Regions from separate parts of the Erwinia sp. AnSW2-5 genome, predicted to be linked through region 1. Evidence: predicted binding sites of a transcription regulator. Region 1 holds the regulator's gene; each other region holds the start of a gene.

Region 1 (3,905 bases):
GATGCTGGGTGCGTAGCACGCGGGCGATGCGGCTGAAGTGGTAGTAACAGAAGTTACCGACCGGATTATCGGGGTGCTGACGGGAGATTTTCTCCAGTGCCTGAAGCTGTTTTTCCATCGTGAAACGTTCAGGGAAGCGGTGGTAGAGGATATCGTCAGCCAGTACCCGCAGGCGGGTGGCAATCGTCTGCGCATTCCAGCGGATCACCGCCTCGGCGTGGCTCTGCTCCACCAGCTTTTGCACTTCCTCCGGCTGGTGCAGGCTAACGGCAATATGCTCCTGCAAATCCAGTGCGACCTGAAATGCACGCGTCAGACGCTGATAATGGCTGTCGCGACTGGCGGCCAGCATATGCATCTGCTGGTAACAGGTGTTAATCAGGTCGACGGCTTTCTGCTGGCGGACCAGCAGCGGCGGCAGGGCGGTTTGGGGATCGGTCAGCTGGGTTAACAGGCTGTATTTCGCTTCGCAATAATCAGCCAGTTCATGATAGAGCAGGCTGAGGGTTTCGCGCATCGGCTGCTCTTTCCACAGCCAGAACCAGAACCAGTTAAATGCGCCATACCAGACGGTGCCGAGAATAAACAGCAGCGGTGGCTGCCACATGGGCATGCGCCCGGCCAGGCTGAGTGTGAAGATAGCGGCAATCAACGATGCCGGAAGCAGGCGCGCGTGCAGCGGGCTGATCTCACCAGTCACGCCAAGCAAGAGTGCCATGACCAGCAGGATCACGGGCAGTGGCACCGCTTCGGCCCCGGCGTACTGAATCAAAAAGCTACTGAAGGCAAACAGGCAACCGCCGACGATCAGGCGTTTAAAGAAGCGTTTGTGCGGGGTATCAAGGCCGGCATTATTACAACAGGCGGGGACTAATGAGAACAGCAGGCCATTTTGCAGGTTGCCCAGCATCCAGCCGATCGCCACGGGTAAACAGAGCACCAGCGTTTGCCTGAGTGCGTAGTTAACTTCCGGGTGATAGATAATTCTCCGCCACATGAGCCACACCAAATAAAAAACGGCGCGACTGAGGGTCGCGCCGTGGGTTCAGAGCCGGTTAACGAGTGCCGTAAACAACAATGGTTTTACCATGTGCGGAGATCAGGTTCTGATCTTCCAGCATTTTCAGAATACGACCCACCGTTTCGCGGGAGCAGCCGACGATCTGGCCGATCTCCTGACGGGTGATTTTGATCTGCATTCCATCCGGGTGCGTCATGGCATCCGGTTGTTTTGCCAGATTCAGCAACGTCTGGGCAATGCGTCCGGTCACATCAAGGAAAGCTAAATTGCCCACTTTCTCTGATGTCACTTGCAGGCGACGCGCCATCTGTGAAGACAGGCGCATCAGAATGTCAGGATTCACCTGAATCAACTGACGGAATTTTTTGTAGGAAATTTCAGCCACTTCACAGGCTGTTTTCGCACGTACCCACGCACTACGCTCCTGACCTTCTTCAAACAGGCCCAGTTCGCCAATGAAGTCGCCCTGATTGAGGTAGGAGAGGATCATCTCTTTGCCTTCTTCATCCTTGATTAACACCGCTACCGATCCTTTAACGATGTAATAGAGGGTTTCCGCCTTCTCACCCTGATGAATCAGAGTGCTTTTGGATGGATATTTGTGAATATGGCAATGTGACAGGAACCATTCGAGTGTAGGGTCTGTTTGCGGTTTGCCGAGAACCATTCGCTGTTATCCTCTGTTGTAATCGTGCCTAAATATACCCTGAATTCTGCGTCCTTCAGAGGCGTTGCCGCTGAACTGAAACACGAAATATTTGTGGGTATCAGGGTATGTATCCCTGCAAGGCGTTGAAATATTCAAGCGTTCCCATAGGAAAATTATACGGGCCTCTGTTAAGAGCATGGCTCGTGCTGTCGTCCCGTTTTTACCGTGCATTGTTATGCCAGTAAAATATTGCAGCTTCGTTTGTAGCACAGCTTTACAAGACTGTCTTCTGTTGTCTCGCTTCAGCATAGTTCTAAAACGGCAGCGTTGCCGTTTTTGTTAGTGCAGCGTACTCTGCGGTAACTGAATCAATGAGAGGATTTTGTGATGCAAGCACGCGTTAAGTGGGTTGAAGGGATGACGTTTTTGGGCGAATCCTCATCCGGCCATCAGGTTTTGATGGATGGTAATGCCGGGGATAAAGCGCCCAGCCCGATGGAAATGGTGCTGATGGCGGCTGGGGGATGCAGTGCTATTGATGTGGTGTCTATTCTGCAGAAAGGCCGCCACGATGTTGCTGATTGTGAAGTCAAACTGACCTCGGAACGTCGTGAAGAGGCACCGCGAATTTTCACCCATATTAACCTGCACTTTATTGTCAGTGGCAAAGCGCTGGGCGATAAAGCGGTGTCACGTGCGGTCGATCTCTCTGCTGAGAAATATTGCTCGGTGGCGATCATGCTGGGGAACGCAGTGAAAATTAGCCACAGCTTTGAGGTTATCGACCTCGCCTGATTCAGGTGAGCTGCTTGCATGCCTGACGGATTAGCATCAGCAAGCGCTGCGCGCTGGCGGTGAGTGGAGATTGCTTTGGCCACACAGCGGCATAGTGCAGTGAAGGGAGCGCCGGGATGGCGAGTGCCCGCAGTGTGGAATTAAACCGGATCAACAGCGGGTGTGGCAGCAACATAAGATAGTTTGCCTGCTGCACCAGCTGTAACCCGTGCGAGAGTGAATGCGTATAGACAGGCGGCTGCTCCAGCTGTTGAAAGAAAGTCGCCAGATGCGCGTCCAGCCTGACGGCCACCTCGCTCTCTTCTCCGGCGAAAAGCCACTTACTCCCTCTCAATTGTTGCAGATCGTTCGTCTGTACCTGCGGGTGATGTCGGTTCGCCACAACATTCAGTGAGGTCTTAAATAACGGTTGTATCGCCAGCCCGTCCGGTAACACCTCAGGTTGCGGAGAAACCGCAAAATCGAGTTCACCCGCTAACAGCTGAGAGGGCAGGCTGCGATCCTGGACATACAGGCGGGTCAACGGCAGCTGCTGATGGAATTGTTCCAGTACCTCAGGCAGCACTGTCAGTGACAAAATGTCATTCAGTGCCACTTTCACGACGCTATGTTGCGTGTGGAGAAAACGGATTTCATCACCTGCCCGTTTTAACTCCTCAAGGATCCTCCGTGAGCGCACGACAAACAGCTGGCCGCTTGGCGTCAGCGTAATGCCCAGCGGACTGCGCACGAACAGTGAGGTTTCCAGCATATATTCCAGCTCTTTTAAGGTCCGGCTGATGGCGGGCTGAGATTGTCCCAGCATGCGTGCTGCGGCCCGAATACTGCCCTGATTGACCACTTCCTGAAATATCCGTAGCTGCTGCATTTTTGGTAAATACCGCATATTTGCTCCTTCCCTGATGCCCGGCCGTTATCACCACACTAAAAAATTCATCTTATGTTGCTGCCTTAAATCCACGATGTTGTTAAGCAGAGTCTGCTTACCTGCATGGCGGTGCAATACTTTTTTTAAATGTGGTTAATGGTAATTCAATGATTTTTATCAGTTATTAGGGGAGTGACTAATGAAGATTACATCACGTTTTCTGACGCTGTTCCTGCTATTTACGGGCTATGTACTTGTCTATATAGATAAAACAGTGATTGGGTTTGCTCTGTTGCCGATACGTGATGAGTTTCACCTCACGCCTCAACAAGTGGGTTATATCAGCGGCATCTTTTTTCTGTCCTATGCATTATCTCAGTTCCCAGCAGGGTGGTTAAACGATCGGCTGGGCTATCGGCGTGTGCTTATCCTTTCCCTGTCAATAGTGGCACTGTGCGCGCTTCTGTTTGGCTGGCTGGGTACCAGTCTGAGCCTGCTGATGGTATTTCGTTTTATGGCGGGGATCGGGCACTCAGGTTACCCCAGCGCCAGCGCAAAAGCCGTCTCATCAA
Region 2 (3,905 bases), on a different contig from region 1:
AGTTCAGACATTGGATCTTTAGTCTCCATAAGCACTCCTCGAAAACTCACAAAACGTGAACAACCAGAGGGAAAGAACCTTAAATCCAGGTTCTCAATGCTGGCATACATCAGCCGCTGGGACGCTTTTTGGGGCAGCACAGGGAAAACGCCAGAATCTTAAGTATGAGATCATTTTGCGAGATCGGGATCATATTTTTTGTTTATTTTTCCATCTTGCGTGGCGACCTGCCTCACAAATGCGACGCAAAAATAAGTTACACAGACATCGCTATCCATCAAAAGTGATTTCGACTATTCTTTACGCAACATTTGTTGTTTGAATAAAACCGATAAGTATTTGTTAACAGGAGTTAATTTCTTATGATGACAGGATCATCACGCATCTTGACGCGTCTGCTGGTACCCGTTATGGCGCTGTTTATGGTGTTACAACTCACCGGCTGTGGCGATAACGAAGCCGATCAGCGTAAAGCGTTTATCGATTTCCTGCAAAACACTGTCATGCGCAGCGGTGAACATCTGCCCAGCCTGAGTGAAGACCAGAAGCAAAAGTTTGGTCCCTTCGTCAGCGATTACGCGATTCTTTATGGTTTTTCTCAGCAGGTGAATCGTGCAGTGGATTCCGGTTTGAAACCGGTGCTCGATGAGCTGTCTGCCATCCACACTCCGCAGGATTATCTGACACGCCGTGATGCATTGCGCCAGGTGAGTGGTTCTCTTGGCGTACTGACTCAGCAGATTCAGTCGGCGAAGATGCAGGCCGACAGCAGCAAGGCGGCACTGAAACAGTCGGAAGATTTAAAAACAGTGTATGACAATGTGTTTAATAAAGTGGTCACTCAACCTGCTGCAGCGCTGGCACCACTATTGCCGGCATTACAAACATTGAGCCAGGATGCGGTACAGACCGGTGACTTCCTGCAACAGCAGGGCGCGAACGTAAGCTTCAACGGTTCAGCGATTCAGTTCCCGACTCAGCCTCAGGCCAATCAGTACAATACGTTGATGAGTAATCTGAGTGCTAATGCACAGGCGTTAAGCCAGGCACAGCGGATGCTGGAGACGGGCGCTAACTAAGCGCAGGGGCGGGAGGGGGCAACATAAGAAGCCCCCTTTTTAACCATTTTCTACATTGGGTGGTGCTTAGGCGTACATTTTCGCCCAACTTGCTAAGGTTGCTTGACCGCCACCGCCAATGAAAACAACGAAATCTGATAAATCATTTTTTAACGCATCATGTGTTGCTGCGACGTAACGCCAGTCGCGAGTATTATCCAGAAGGGCAGCGGCTTTCTGAAGTTTATCGAAGCCAGCATTGATAATATCCAGGCAGTCAGGGCGAGTCCAATCCAGACGAGCACTAGCACCAGAAACTTGATTAACTTCAGATACAGACAGTTCGCGCATTTTCATTTTTTAACTCCATTTAAAATATAATAAATTCAATTTCCCAGCTGTCTGGGTGCAGCTATTGTATTAGTAAAATTCATCTGGAAAATAGGTGCATTTTGTCCATTTTTTTATATTTTTTAATAGGACACTATTCTATATAGCACTTTCCTTTTTGATATCTGGCCTGCTACCCGCCGATGAACCGCTATTGCTAAGGTGTTATTTTTAGTGACATTGATCACATTTTTAAAATCATATAAAACCACTAACTAGTGATCTACGTCACACAAAAAAACCTTTCCTGGGCGTTTTTTTCCATATTATTTTACTTTTTGTGACTCAAAACACTAAAAAATCTCAGATCCCCCCGCGATTTCGTGACCCGGATCACGCTTCGCCACGCCACTACGCAACGTCATATTCGCGTGATAGAGTCCGCCTGCATACAGTGATACTGACGGCTTCCCACTGCCAGGTCTAAAACAATAATTCAACGCGCTCTCTTATTTGGCGGCGCGTACCAATAAGGGGTGTTTTTTATGTCCTCATCAGATATCAAGATCAAGGTTCAGAACTTTGGTCGCTTTCTGAGTAATATGGTAATGCCAAACATCGGGGCGTTTATCGCCTGGGGTATTATCACCGCGCTGTTTATTCCAACCGGATGGCTGCCAAACGAAACGCTGGCGAAGCTGGTTGGCCCAATGATTACTTACCTGCTGCCACTGCTGATCGGTTTTACCGGTGGTCGTCTGGTCGGCGGCGATCGCGGCGGTGTGGTGGGTGCTATCACCACAATGGGCGTGATTGTTGGTGCCGACATGCCAATGTTCCTCGGCGCAATGATTGTGGGTCCTCTGGGCGGCTGGGCGATTAAAACCTTCGACCGCCAGGTTGATGGTAAAATCAAAAGCGGCTTTGAAATGCTGGTTAACAACTTCTCTGCCGGTATCATCGGCATGCTGTTGGCTATCCTTGCATTCCTGGCGATTGGTCCACTGGTTGAAGGTCTGTCCCATATTCTCGCCGCAGGCGTGAATCTGATGGTGCAGAATAACCTGCTGCCACTGACCTCTATCTTCGTGGAACCGGCAAAAATCCTGTTCCTGAATAACGCCATTAACCACGGTATCTTCTCGCCACTGGGTATCCAGCAGGCTAGCGAAGCCGGTAAGTCGATCTTCTTCCTGATCGAAGCGAACCCAGGCCCAGGTATGGGCGTACTGATGGCCTATATGTTCTTCGGCCGTGGTAATGCCAGGCAGTCTGCCGGTGGCGCTGCAATCATCCACTTCCTCGGTGGTATTCACGAAATCTACTTCCCGTATGTGCTGATGAACCCGCGCCTGATTCTGGCGGTGATCCTCGGTGGTATGACCGGCGTGTTCACTCTGACCCTGCTGAACGGTGGTCTGGTATCTCCGGCTTCACCGGGTTCTATCCTTGCGGTGCTGGCAATGACGCCAAAAGGGGCTTACTTCGCTAACATCGCAGCGATTGTGGCCGCTTTTGCCGTCTCCTTCGTGGTCTCTGCCATTCTGCTGAAAACCAGCAAAGTGAAAGAAGATGACGACATCGAAGCAGCATCACGACGCGTTCAGGAAATGAAAGCACAGTCTAAAGGTCAGTCTGCTTCGTCTGCCGCTGGTGTTGATGGCTTGCACAGCGACCTGAGCCACGTGCGTAAAATCATCGTTGCCTGCGATGCGGGTATGGGGTCGAGCGCCATGGGTGCCGGTGTACTGCGTAAGAAGGTGAACGATGCCGGGCTGACGCTGATCTCCGTGACCAACACCGCCATTAACAGCCTGCCGGGCGATGTCGATTTGGTGATTACTCACCGCGATCTGACCGAACGTGCCATGCGCCAGGCGCCTCATGCCCAGCACATCTCGCTGACCAACTTCCTCGACAGTGGGCTGTATAACGACCTGACAGCGCGCCTGGTGGAAGCCGGACGCAGCGCCGATCACCGTGAAAAAGTGAGCAGCGCTCTGAGCGACAGCTTTGACGAAGGCCAGGAACACCTGTTCAAACTGAGCGCCAGCAACGTGTTCCTCGGTAATCATGCGGACAATAAAGAGCAGGCCATTCGCTTTGCCGGTGAGCAACTGGTGAAAGGAGGCTACGTTGAGCCGGAATATGTTGCCGCAATGCTGGAGCGTGAAAAGCTGACGCCAACTTACCTCGGTGAATCCATCGCTGTGCCACACGGCACCGTGGAGGCAAAAGACCGCGTACTGAAAACGGGCGTAGTATTCTGCCAGTACCCGGCAGGGGTTCACTTCGGCGAAGAACCGGATGATATCGCGCGTCTGGTCATTGGTATTGCTGCACGTAATAACGAGCACATTCAGGTCATTACCAGCCTGACCAATGCGCTGGATGATGACAGCGTGATCGCCCGTCTGGCGACCACAACCAGTGTGCAGGAAGTTCTCGACCTCCTGTCCGGTAAAACCAGCGCGTAAGCCGGTTTCATCATCACACCTCTGTGTAGGGCTGGGCATG
Region 3 (3,905 bases), on a different contig from region 1:
GGTTTTGTTTGGTTTGGTTTGGCTTGGCTTGGCTTGGGCTAAGGTCAACGTCAAGGGCGTTTCGCTTTCCCACGTTGTGGGCGAAGCGACCAAAGGGCGGCAGTCGCCCCGCCCTTTGGAATCCGGGCTTGCGGCAGGCGCAGCGCCCGCTTTGCGGGTGCCTTCGTCAGCTCCGCTCACCGACGGACCGCTCGTGACGGGACGTCCCTGTCCCGGCACGACCTTTCCCCGCCGTCCTGGCGGTGAATCCTGGTTCACATCGCCTCCTCAGCGCGGCTTAATTGCCGCCTCAACGTCAAAACCCAATTCAAAATCCAAAACCTAAGAAATAAAAAAACACCAAAAGCCAAAATGGCCAAAAAGGCGCTTTTGTGTCTGGTTTGTTTTTTGGTATGCCTTTGATTTTTCTTTTGGTATTGACCTTTGAGCGGCAATTAAGAAGCCGATAGACTGAGGGAACCCACGCAGTGGGCGATGCGCCTGCCGCAAGCCCGGGTCCCCAGGGTGGTGGCGACTGGCCACCCTGGGTCGCTCAGCCCGCGTAGCGGGAAAGCGAAACGCCCTTGATCTGGAACTTGACCTTGACCTTGACCTTGACCAAACCCAAACCCAAACCCAAACCCAAACCAGAACCCGAACCGGGATCGGGTTTGGTATCACAACGATGACGTATTTTCCGGCCGTAAAGGCAAATGGGCAGGACGCACAAAGCGCTGGCGCCAGGCGCTGGGGGTCAGCCCGGTATCACGGGTAAACACCACGGAAAAATAGTTACTGTCATCGAAGCCGCAGCGCGCCGCCACCTCACCGATCAGGCACTCGCTGGTACGCAGCAGGTGCTTCGCCTGGCAGAGCTGCAGCTGGCGTAAATAGTGCCCGATGGTCATACCGGTTTGCTGACGGAAGAGTTGCTTCAGTGCGCGCTCTGATAACTGGTGCTGGTCGCAAAAGGTGGCAAGCTCAAAGGGGATGGCAATCTGACCCTGAATGGCGGCCATCAGCAGATCGAGCTGTTCCCCCTCCGGCATTTGCCAGGCCCGATCGGACGCATAACGATGCCGTTGCAGCACAAGGGCCAGCTGTAAAAACAGCGCTTCCGTCAGCTGGCGCGACAGCACATCACTTTTCCTGCTTTCCAGTTCAAGCTGCTGGATCACGCCACGCGCCAGCGCCATGCCGCGGGTGGTTAAACGCCAGGCGGCAGATTCACGTGGAGGGATAAGTTGTTGCCAGTCGAGGCTCAGCTGAAAGCGCTCCGGGCAGTAAAGAATATTATCCAGTGCCAGTTCATTGACCGATTCATAACTGTGGCAGTCATTGGCGTTGAGATAGAAGATATCACCGCAGGTGACCCGCCAGGGCCGCTCATTCATCACGTGCAGACCATTACCGCGCCACACCAGGACAATCTCATTGAACTCGTGAACGTGAGGCGGGAAGGAGGGTTGAGAGGTGCGTTCAGCCACCGCGACAGGCATCTGTTCAGAAGGGAAATAGTCAGCTTTTGCCAGTCGCAGGGGAGCTGTCACGGGTCACCTCATTCGTCATTTTGTCGCAGTGTACGTGGAGAACGGCCAAATTCACGCTTAAACAGCGTAGAAAAGTGATTGCTGTCACCAAAACCGCAGTGAAACGCAATATCGGTCACTCGCATCTCACTGTGGCGCAGCAGGTGGCGCGCTTCCAGCAGCCGCAGGCGATTAAGATAACGCTGTGGCGTGCTGCCGGTTTGCTGTTTCAGCTGGCGGTGCAGGGTACGCAGCGACAGCGAGAAACGGTCAGCAAGGTTTTCCCAGTCCACATCCTCACTGTAGTGATCCGCCAGCCAGTCGAGCAATCCACGCAGGCGGCTGTCCTGATCGTCGTTGCTGGTGCTACTGCATCCCTGGCGAAGCAGCACCAGCAGGCGCATAAAATGCATCTCCTGCTCTGCCTGGCTGGCCAGACTGTCACTGAGCGGCGGCTGCTCTAACTGCTCGATTAACTGCCTTGCCTGAGCCAGCACCTTGCTACCGATGCGCCAGTGGGAAGGGTAGTTTCCATCCTGCTCCTGCGGAAGCAGATGCTGAAGGCCGGAGAGAAAACGGAAGGACTCCGGTCCGCGATACAGCACGTTGGTCAGGCACAGATTTTCCGTTTGCTCATACAGGTGGCGATCGTGGCTGCGCACAAAGCAGACGCAGCCGCTGCACAAAGGCTGTGAATGACCGTTAAACACATGAATACCTGAACCCTGCTCAATAATGACAATTTCATGAAAATCATCATGATAATGCTCCGGAAACACGCCCTGCGGCGCACGGGGTTCGATGGCGACCGGGAAATGCCCGGCCGGGAAGAAATCAACGCTGTGTAATACGGTCATGATCGTTTCCTCTTTAACATCCAGGCAACAGAGTCTACTCAGCACGACACCGGGGCACCTTGAATTTTTGACAGGGAAAGCGTCTATCCCGGTGATATTTTTAAGAAAGTAGGGGAAAGAGTAAAAAGTGCGGACAGGGTCACATCCCGTGATTTTGTGCGTCATCAATCAAATTGTGATCTGCTTCACGTTCATCTTTGCCAGACTGCCAGCGGTCAGATCCGGCTGGCAGTAGCGAGAAGGTCGTAAAATCAGGCTCTTTTACACTGGTGACATCGAATCATCAGGAAGCTAACACATGAGCCTTCGTCATTTTGTCGCCATCGATCTTGGCGCGTCCAGCGGCCGCGTTATGCTGGCCCGGCACGACTCTCAGAGTGGTGCGATTACGCTGAATGAAGTCAGCCGCTGCGTAAACCAGCTTGTCACCGTCGATGATCATCAGTGCTGGGATCTTGATGCGCTGGAACAGTTTATGACTGCCGCACTGGAAAAAATTGACCGTCAGGGCATCGTGCCTGAAAGCATCGGGATCGATAGCTGGGCGGTGGATTATGTGCTGCTGGATGCGCAGGGGAACCGGGTGGGCCTGCCCGTTGCCTACCGTGATGGCCGCACGCAGGGCGTAATGGCGCAAGCCTGTCGTGAACTCGGGCATGAGCGTATCTATCAGCGCACCGGCATCCAGTTCCTGCCGTTTAACACCCTGTATCAGCTGCGTGCGCTGTGCCGCGATGCCGCGCCAGAACTGGCGCAGGTGGCTCATGCGCTGATGATCCCGGACTATCTGCATTACCGCCTGACGGGCGAACTGAACTGGGAATACACCAACGCCACCACCACGCAGATGCTGAATATCACCAGTGGTGAGTGGGATGCGGAGCTGCTGCGCTGGAGCGGGGCGAACCCATCATGGTTCGGCAAACCGTCACAGCCAGGTAAACGCGTCGGAGTCTGGACCAGCCCGTCAGGCAAGGCGATCCCCGTGGTGGCGGTTGCCACCCATGACACCGCCAGCGCCGTGCTGGCAACGCCGCTGGTGGGCCACAATGCGGCTTACCTCAGCTCCGGCACCTGGTCATTAATGGGCTTTGAAAGCCGCCAGCCCTTTACCAGTCAGGCTGCGCAGGATGCCAACATCACCAACGAAGGCGGAGCCGAAGGGCGCTTCCGCGTATTGAAAAACATTATGGGTCTGTGGTTGCTTCAGCGCGTATGTAGCGAGCTGGCCATTACCGATCTCTGCCAGCTCATCGCGGATGCAGAGCAGCAGCCCGCCTGTCAGTGGCTGATTAACCCGAATGAAGAGCGCTTTATTAACCCTGCCAGCATGGTGCGAGAAATTCAGGATGCCTGTGCCGGGCAGCGGATGCCGGTGCCGTCCACCCCGGCAGAGCTGGCGCGTTGCATCTTTGATAGCCTGGCATTCTGCTACCGCCAGGTGTTGCAGGAGCTGGAGCAACTGCGCGGTGCGCGCTTCAGTCAGCTGCATATTGTCGGCGGCGGTAGCCAGAACCCATTCCTTAACCAGCTGTGCGCC
Region 4 (3,905 bases), on a different contig from region 1:
TCGCGCTGTTTCTGTCCGTCGATGGCGAAATCAATACCCGACCGTTAATCGCCAAACTGTGGCAGCGAAAGCAGCAGGTTTACCTGCCGGTGCTTCATCCCTTCTCGGCGGGCCAGTTACTGTTTCTGCGTTACGACGAGCACACCGAGCTGAAGATAAACCGTCTGCGTATTCCTGAGCCGCCGCTGGATATCCGTAATCTGCTGCCATTAAGCGAACTGGATGTGCTGATCGTGCCACTGGTGGCGTTTGATGCAGGGGGGCAACGTTTGGGGATGGGGGGCGGATTTTACGATCGGACGCTACAGAACTGGCAGCAGCACGGCTTTATGCCGGTAGGTCTGGCGCATGATTGTCAGCAGGTGGACACCTTGCCGGTAGAGCAGTGGGATATCCCGCTTCCCGCACTCATTACACCTTCAAAGATATGGCAGTGGTAATACCCTTTATCTTACACACCACAGGTGTGTTGCCTGACCTCACAAACCCCGGTCACTGACTTCAGTCAGCTCCCGGGGATGTGTTCAGTTGTCGCCTTCCTGCGGCGCGAAATCTTGCGGGTACTCATTATCCATCTGGCTGAATCAATGCCTCAAAATTGAGGCATGAACAACACGATAATCAGTACAGCAGACGTGCGCGGACGGTGCCAGGAATGGCCTTCATCAGTTGCAGTGCTTTATCAGCCACATCCTGCGGGGCATCAACGTCGATGACCACGTAGCCCATCTGCGGCGTTGTTTGCAGATACTGAGCGGAGATGTTGATGCCCTGGTCTGCAAAGATCAGGTTGATCGCCGTCAGTACACCCGGACGGTTCTCATGGATGTGCATCAGCCGGCTGGCATTGGCACCGTGCATTGGCAGCGAGGCTTCCGGGAAGTTAACCGCTGACAGCGTAGAACCATTGTCAGAGTACTTCGCCAGTTTACCCGCTACTTCAATACCGATGTTCTCCTGAGCTTCCTGGGTCGACCCACCGATATGCGGTGTCAGGATCACGTTATCGAACTCACACAGTGGTGAATTAAACGGATCGCTGTTGGTCGCAGGTTCTTCCGGGAAGACGTCAATCGCCGCGCCCGCCAGGTGCTTAGTGGCCAGCACGTGGCACAGCGCAGGAATATCCACCACGGTGCCGCGTGAGGCGTTGATCAGCAGCGCGCCGGGCTTCATCAGCGCCAGCTCGTCCGGGCCCATCATATTCTGGGTGGACTGGGTTTCAGGCACATGCAGGCTTACCACATCGCTCATATTCAGCAGATCAGAGAGATGCTGTACCTGCGTGGCATTACCCAGCGGCAGTTTGCTCTCAATATCGTAGAAGAACACGTGCATGCCCAGGCTCTCAGCCAGCACGCCCAGTTGCATACCGATATGGCCGTAACCAATGATGCCCAGCTTTTTGCCGCGTGCTTCATAGGAGCCGACAGCCAGCTTATGCCACACACCGCGGTGTGCTCTCGCATTAGCAGCAGGAACACCGCGCAGCATCAGCAGCAGCTCACCGATAACCAGTTCAGCGACGGATCGGGTATTGGAGAAAGGTGCGTTAAACACCGGAATACCACGCTTCGCTGCCGCATTCAGATCAACCTGGTTCGTCCCGATGCAGAAACAGCCAACGGCGACCAGTTTTTCTGCCGCAGCAAAGATCTCTTCGGTGAGGTTGGTGCGCGAACGCAGCCCGATAAAGTGCGCATCACGGATGGATTCTTTCAGTGTTTCGCTATCCAATGCGCCCTTGTGAAATTCAATGTTGGTGTAGCCAGCAGAGCGCAGATTATCAACTGCACTCTGGTGAACGCCTTCCACCAGCAGGAATTTAATCTTGTCTTTCTCCAGTGATACTTTTGCCATTTCCCGACCCTATTTAGCAGACTTCAGATGTGGCTTAATCCCTATCATTGTTCCCGTTGACCGGCGTAATCGCTGTCGGCTGCAATGGGAAAACTGTGGGGATATAAGATAGCCTTCTGTCAAAATAACAAAATCTACGCTGGCGGCAATACAAACGATTGCCTGGCCTCTAGCATGGTGCCCCCGGCTCACAGAACATTGCGACAGAAAATCATGGTGCAACGTGAACCTTCAGGAGGATCGCGCCTCAGGCAGCCACTATGTGACATAAGTCACTAAATTTCGCCTGCAAAAGAAAAGATGTTTTTCGCATAAAAATAACCGGCATCCCTGGGATGCCAGACAGATCATTTCTGAATAGTTTGCACGCCGTTGGCTGTACCGATCAGCGCTACATCCGCACCACGGGCACCAAACAGGCCCACAGTCACGACGCCTGGCAGCGCGTTAATCGCGGCTTCCAGCCGGATTGCGTCAATGATCTTGAGATTATGGACGTCGAGAATAATGTTTCCATTGTCGGTTACCACGTTCTGACGGTACTCCGGCTGACCACCAAGCTTCACCAGTTCACGAGCAACGTACGCACGCGCCATCGGGATAACTTCGACCGGCAGAGGGAAACGCCCCAGCACATCGACCTGCTTGGATGCATCCGCAATACAGATAAAGCGATCGGCCACGGCGGCAATAATTTTCTCGCGCGTCAGCGCTGCTCCACCGCCCTTGATCATCTGCATCTGCCCGTTAATCTCATCGGCACCGTCAACATAGACTGCCAACTGGTCGACCTCGTTAAGGTCGAAGACATGAATGCCGTAGCCTTTCAGCTTCGCCGTGGAGGCTTCTGAGCTGGAGACAGCCCCTTCAATCTGATGTTTAATCGACGCCAGTGCATCAATGAAATGGGCAGCAGTCGAACCGGTGCCGACACCAACAATAGTGCCCGGAGTAACGTAATCCAGAGCTGCCCAGCCGACAGCTTTTTTCAGTTCATCTTGTGTCATGGTATGTTTAAAACCTGTGAGCCACTGTGTGCGCGTAGTATAAAGCAAGGCGGGGGAAAATCACCGCCCTGCACGGGGTTTGATTCACAGGATTGGAACACACCCCACAAAGTGGTTGATTCGTAAAGTGGCGTAAGCTATACCCCCAATCTATGGCATAGTGCATAACCACACCTGAAAGAGAGTAGAACGATTAATGAAACGCCCGGATTATCGAACGCTTCAGGCGCTGGATGCAGTGATCCGCGAGCGCGGCTTTGAACGTGCCGCGCAAAAGCTCTGTATTACCCAGTCTGCGGTCTCACAGCGCATTAAGCAGCTTGAGAATATGTTTGGTCAGCCTTTGCTGGTGCGAACCGTACCGCCACGCCCAACGGAACAGGGTCAGAAACTGCTGGCGTTATTGCACCAGGTAGAGCTGCTGGAAGAAGAGTGGTTAGGTGACGATAATAGCGGCACCACGCCGTTACTGCTGTCGCTGGCGGTGAACGCCGACAGTCTCGCCACCTGGCTGCTTCCTGCCCTAAAAACCGTGCTGACGGATTCGCCAGTACGACTGAATCTTCAGGTGGAAGATGAAACCCGCACCCAGGAACGTCTGCGTCGCGGTGAAGTGGTGGGTGCCGTCAGTATCCAGCCGCAACCGTTGCCCAGCTGTCTGGTCGATCAGCTCGGTGCGCTCGACTATCTGTTTGTCGGCTCAAAAGAGTTTGCAGCCCGCTACTTCCCGAATGGCGTAACGCGCTCTGCACTGCTGAAAGCACCCGCCGTGGCGTTTGACCATCTGGATGATATGCACCAGGCGTTTTTACAGCAGAACTTTGATCTGTCACCGGGCAGCGTGCCCTGCCATATCGTCAACTCGTCAGAAGCGTTTGTGCAACTGGCTCGTCAGGGAACCACCTGCTGTATGATCCCGCATTTGCAGATTGAGCGCGAACTGGCAGAAGGGGAATTGATTGATTTAACGCCGGGCCTGTTGCAGCGCCGGATGCTGTACTGGCACCGTTTTGCCCCGGAAAGCCGACTGATGCGTAA

The links. The regulator CRP, encoded in region 1, controls carbon source genes, mostly activating them, when cyclic AMP is high. The targets are predictions, from matches to a motif close to ATGTGANNNNNNTCACAT.
Region 2: a site for CRP is predicted at 1,665-1,682, ahead of ACFL9S_RS20890 (PTS mannitol transporter subunit IICBA). Genes of this name have one in related genera too.
Region 3: a site for CRP is predicted at 2,493-2,510, ahead of rhaS (HTH-type transcriptional activator RhaS). Genes of this name have one in related genera too.
Region 4: a site for CRP is predicted at 2,121-2,138, ahead of serA (phosphoglycerate dehydrogenase). Genes of this name have one in related genera too.

What each region holds. Positions count from the first base shown of each region.
Region 1 is NZ_JBJGXA010000001.1:335,644-339,548, forward strand. It holds gene ACFL9S_RS01445 (YccS/YhfK family putative transporter) at 1-997, opposite strand, end outside; gene crp (cAMP-activated global transcriptional regulator CRP) at 1,056-1,688, opposite strand; gene ACFL9S_RS01455 (OsmC family protein) at 2,058-2,465, shown strand; gene ACFL9S_RS01460 (LysR substrate-binding domain-containing protein) at 2,467-3,351, opposite strand; gene ACFL9S_RS01465 (MFS transporter) at 3,533-3,905, shown strand, end outside.
Region 2 is NZ_JBJGXA010000036.1:99,031-102,935, reverse strand. It holds gene ACFL9S_RS20905 (HTH-type transcriptional regulator) at 1-29, opposite strand, end outside; gene ACFL9S_RS20900 (DUF3053 domain-containing protein) at 363-1,079, shown strand; gene ACFL9S_RS20895 (hypothetical protein) at 1,146-1,415, opposite strand; gene ACFL9S_RS20890 (PTS mannitol transporter subunit IICBA) at 1,934-3,865, shown strand.
Region 3 is NZ_JBJGXA010000005.1:224,039-227,943, forward strand. It holds gene rhaR (HTH-type transcriptional activator RhaR) at 657-1,529, opposite strand; gene rhaS (HTH-type transcriptional activator RhaS) at 1,538-2,365, opposite strand; gene rhaB (rhamnulokinase) at 2,664-3,905, shown strand, end outside.
Region 4 is NZ_JBJGXA010000031.1:56,344-60,248, reverse strand. It holds gene ACFL9S_RS18450 (5-formyltetrahydrofolate cyclo-ligase) at 1-440, shown strand, start outside; gene serA (phosphoglycerate dehydrogenase) at 622-1,860, opposite strand; gene rpiA (ribose-5-phosphate isomerase RpiA) at 2,208-2,867, opposite strand; gene ACFL9S_RS18435 (LysR family transcriptional regulator ArgP) at 3,064-3,905, shown strand, end outside.